2 regions of the Serratia sp. BNK-23 genome follow, and region 2 is predicted to be linked to the other one. Evidence: predicted binding sites of a transcription regulator. Region 2 holds the regulator's gene; the other holds the start of a gene.
What was found. The regulator PhoB, encoded in region 2, activates phosphate uptake and scavenging genes when phosphate is short. The targets are predictions, from matches to a motif close to CTGTCATAAAACTGNCNNAT.
Positions count from the first base shown of each region.

Region 1 (2,467 bases), 1.2 Mb from region 2:
ATGGTGGTGGCCACGCGTTTCCAGCCCACCATGGTACCGAGCGACAGCGCCAGCGCGACGGCGACGATGATCCACATCGGCGCGTACTCGACGGTCTGCAGCAGATCCTGACGCAGGTTCTTCAGGAAGCGCTGGTCGGCGGATGAGGTTTCCGGCAGCTTGGCGACTTTATCCGCCGTGTCGGTCACGCACATCAGCAGGCGGCGCAGGTGGCTGCGCTGGTCAACCGTCAGCTGATCGTAGCTTTGCAGGTTGGTCAGCATGCCCTGAGCCAGCTCGATCGCCGGCATGGCGCGCGAACTGTCACAGTGGAACTCGGCCGGTTTGCCAGACGCAGCTTCGTCATCCGGGCTTGGCACCAGCGGCGTCAGCGACACCGCATGCGACAGCGCGTCGCCGTGCTGCTGGTAATATTGCTGCAGGTGGGTCACGGCGTCACGCGTACGGGTGATGTCATAACCGGTTGCATTCATATTGACCACGAAGCCGGCCGGCGCAACGCCGATCAACACCAGCATGATAAGGCCGATGCCTTTCTGGCCGTCGTTGGCGCCGTGCGAGAAGCTGACGCCAATCGCCGACAGGATCAGCGCGATACGGGTCCAGAACGGCGGCTTGCGTTTGCCGTCGACCTTTTCACGTTCCGCAGGGGTCATGTGGATACGCTGGCGTTTCTTGGTGCCACTCCAATAGCGGCGCAAGGCGAACACCATCACTCCCGCCACCATCATGCCGACCAGCGGCGAGAACAGCAGAGAAAGGAAAATGCCAATCATTTTCGGGACGTTAAGCGCATCCACCACCGAAGTGTGGGTCATCAGGGCGTTGGTTAAACCGACACCGATGATTGCGCCTATCAGCGTATGGGAACTGGAGGCCGGCAGACCGAAATACCAGGTGCCGAGGTTCCAGATGATTGCCGCCAACAGCATGGAGAAGACCATGGCTAATCCGTGTGCTGAACTGACGTTCAACAACAGATCGGTAGGCAGCAAGTGGACGATGGCGTAAGCAACACTCAAACCGCCGAGCATTACGCCAAGAAAGTTGAACAAACCTGCCATCACGACCGCAAGTTGCGAGCGCATGGCGCGGGTATAAATAACTGTAGCGACCGCATTGGCCGTATCATGAAAACCGTTGATGGCTTCATAAAACAACACGAACAACAATGCGAGAATTAACATCAGGCCGGTATGGAAATCCAGGCCAGCGAACAAATGCAGCATAAGCGTTACGCCAGTTTGTGGACATGAACGCCGCGCATTATCAGTGACAACCGGGGCCGGGGAAAAGGAAAATATGACGTTTTTTTGATTTGGACATGACGAAACGATGACGCGCCTATAACAAAAATATTGAATATCAACGCGTTATTCTCCTCTGACCTCTGTAATATTTTCTTACTGTGGCGTTGGCGGCGCCGGGGCTTTACAATCTGCCGCCGTGAATTTGGCGGTGACCGGCGGCGAAACGGCGTAATATGGCGCTCTTTTGTCGCGATTGTGGTTTTGATAAGTGAGGCTCAGGTGGAACAGTTTGATGTCGTAGTGATTGGGGCGGGTGCCGCCGGCATGTTTTGCGCCGCGCAGGCGGGGCAACTCGGTTGCCGCGTGTTGCTGCTCGACAACGGCAAAAAACCGGGCCGCAAGATCCTGATGTCCGGCGGCGGGCGCTGCAACTTTACCAACATGTACGCCGAACCGGCGGCCTATCTGTCGAACAACCCGCACTTCTGCAAGTCGGCGCTGGCGCGCTACACCCAGTGGGACTTCATCGATCTGATCAACCGCTACGGCATCGCCTACCATGAAAAAACGCTGGGGCAGCTGTTCTGCGACGATTCGGCGCAGCAGGTGGTGGATCTGCTGGTCAAAGAGTGCGAGCTGGGCCAGGTGACGATGCGCCTGCGCAGCGAAGTGCTGGGCGTGGAGAAAACCGAGAACGGCTACCAGCTGGCGCTCAATGGCGAAAAAGTAAGTGCTCGCTCACTCGTGGTGGCCAGCGGCGGATTATCCATGCCGGGGTTGGGCGCCTCGCCGTTCGGTTACAAACTGGCGGAGCAGTTCGGCCTCAGGGTGCTGCCGACGCGCGCCGGGCTGGTGCCTTTTACCCTGCATAAGCCGCTGCTGGAGCATGTGCAGGCGCTGTCCGGCGTGTCGGTGCCGGCGGTGATCACCGCCGAGAACGGCGTCAGCTTCCGTGAAAGCATCCTGTTCACCCATCGCGGTCTCTCCGGCCCGGCGGTATTGCAGCTGTCCAGCTACTGGCAGCCGGGTGAGTATGTGAGCGTTAACTTACTTCCTGAGCTGGATCTGGCGGGCTTCCTGGATAACCAACGCCAAGAGCACCCGAACCAAAGCCTGAAAAACACCCTGGCGCTGCATTTGCCGAAGCGGCTGGTGGAGTGCTTGCAGACCCTGGGACAACTGCCGGAGGCGACGCTGAAGCAGCTGAATGCGCCGCA
Region 1 covers NZ_CP179900.1:69,864-72,330, forward strand. The annotation lists gene pitA (inorganic phosphate transporter PitA) at 1-1,229, opposite strand, end outside; gene ACMGF9_RS00310 (NAD(P)/FAD-dependent oxidoreductase) at 1,530-2,467, shown strand, end outside.
Region 1: a site for PhoB is predicted at 1,235-1,254, ahead of pitA (inorganic phosphate transporter PitA). Genes of this name have one in related genera too.

Region 2 (2,467 bases):
TGCGCGCCGGATTCGCCGGCGCGGCTGGTGAGCAGATCGCGCGGCCGCAGGAACGGGATGGCGCACAGCACCGCGCCCGGCTGGCCGTCGCGTTGGTTAAGCACCACGATCTGCTGTTCCGGGGCGCCCTGCGCGCTGGCGATCACCGTGGTGTTCAGGCAGGAGAGCAGCTCACGCGATTCGTTCAGCGTCGCCACCGAGTCGTGGTTGCCGCCCAGCACCACCAGCTGGCAGCCGGTGCGCTGCAGTTCCACCACGAAGCGGTTGTACAGCTCGCGGGCATAGCTGGGCGGTGAGCCGGTATCGAACAGATCCCCGGCGACGATCAGCGCATCCACCTGCTGCTGATCTACCTGTTCGATCAGCCAGTTCAGAAAAGCCTGGTGCTCGGCGGCGCGGCTTTTGGTGAAAAAGTACTGGCCAAGGTGCCAGTCAGAGGTGTGGATCAGGCGCATGACACTCCCGGATGTAAAGATAATGGCGATGATTATAAAGGCCGCGGCGGCGGCTGTCCCGGCGCAATGATGATGACAACCGGATGATTTTTCGTTACTGCGGGAAATAATCGCTATGCTTACTGCCTATAACAGCCGGTTTTTTTCATAAAAGTGTCACAAAACTGACGCATAATGGCGCCCGAAAAGTCGCTAACACATTGGCAGGATTGACGATGGCAAGACGCATACTGGTGGTGGAAGACGAAGCGCCGATCCGTGAGATGGTGTGCTTTGTGTTGGAACAGAATGGTTACCAACCGTTGGAAGCCGAAGATTATGACAGCGCCGTGACGCGTCTGTCTGAGCCGTTCCCTGATTTGGTGTTGCTTGACTGGATGTTGCCCGGCGGTTCCGGCATTCAGTTTATCAAACATATGAAGCGCGAAGCGCTGACCCGAGATATCCCGGTGATGATGCTGACCGCGCGCGGCGAAGAAGAAGACCGGGTGCGCGGCCTGGAAGTGGGGGCGGATGATTACATCACCAAGCCGTTCTCGCCCAAGGAGCTGGTGGCGCGCATCAAAGCGGTCATGCGCCGCATTTCGCCGATGGCGGTGGAAGAAGTGATTGAAATGCAAGGGCTAAGCCTGGATCCGTCCTCCCACCGCGTAATGGCGAACGATCAGGCGCTGGATATGGGGCCGACCGAGTTCAAGCTGCTGCACTTCTTTATGACCCACCCGGAGCGGGTTTATAGCCGCGAGCAGTTGCTTAATCACGTCTGGGGCACTAACGTTTATGTGGAAGACCGTACCGTTGACGTGCATATCCGTCGGCTCCGCAAGGCGTTAGAAACCAGTGGGCATGATAAAATGGTTCAAACCGTTCGGGGCACCGGCTACCGGTTCTCAACGCGCTACTGATCGCGCCGCGCTGGAGAATATGCCGTGTTAGAACGTCTGTCGTGGAAGAGGCTGGCTTTGGAGCTGGCTCTTTTCTGTCTGCCCGCCTTACTGCTGGGGCTGATTTTCGGTTATCTGCCCTGGTTCCTGCTGGCCTCTGCGCTGGCTGCGCTGGTGTGGAATTTCTACAACCAGCTCAAACTCTCCCATTGGCTGTGGATCGACCGCAGCATGACGCCGCCGCCCGGCCGCTGGAGCTGGGAGCCGCTGTTCTATGGCCTGTATCAGATGCAGCAGCGCAACCGCCGCCGCCGGCGCGAGCTGGCGCTGCTGATCAAGCGCTTTCGCAGCGGGGCCGAATCGCTGCCTGACGCGGTGGTGATGACCACCGTCGAAGGCAATATCTTCTGGTGCAACGGGCTGGCGCAGCATCTGCTCGGCTTTCGCTGGCCGGAAGACAACGGCCAGCACATCCTTAACCTGCTGCGTTATCCGGAATTCAGCCTCTATCTGCAACAGCAGGAGTTTTCGCGCCCGCTGACGCTGCAGCTGAACAACGAACACTACGTCGAATTCCGCGTGATGCCGTATTCCGAAGGGCAATTGCTGATGGTGGCGCGCGACGTCACCCAGATGCGTCAGTTGGAGGGCGCGCGGCGCAACTTCTTCGCCAACGTCAGCCATGAGCTGCGCACGCCGCTGACGGTGCTGCAGGGCTATCTGGAGATGATGGGCGACGAAGAGCAGGATGGCTCGCTGCGCAGCAAGGCGCTGAGCACCATGCAAGAGCAGACCCGCCGGATGGACGGGCTGGTCAAGCAGCTGCTGACGTTGTCGCGCATCGAGGCGGCGCCCAATGTCGACATGAACGAGCGGGTGGATATTCCGCTGATGCTGCGGGTGTTGCAGCGTGAGGCGCAATCGCTGAGCGGTGGCAATCACGAGATCACCTTCCGGGTGAACGAACAGCTCAACGTGTTCGGCAATGAAGACCAGTTGCGCAGCGCGGTGTCTAACCTGGTGTACAATGCGGTCAACCACACGCCGAAGGGCACCCATATCGAAGTCAGCTGGCAGCAGACGGCGCATGGCGCGCAGTTCCAGGTCAGCGACAACGGGCCTGGCATC
Region 2 covers NZ_CP179900.1:3,959,427-3,961,893, reverse strand. The annotation lists partial or broken gene sbcD (exonuclease subunit SbcD) at 1-455, opposite strand, end outside; gene phoB (phosphate response regulator transcription factor PhoB) at 671-1,360, shown strand; gene phoR (phosphate regulon sensor histidine kinase PhoR) at 1,385-2,467, shown strand, end outside.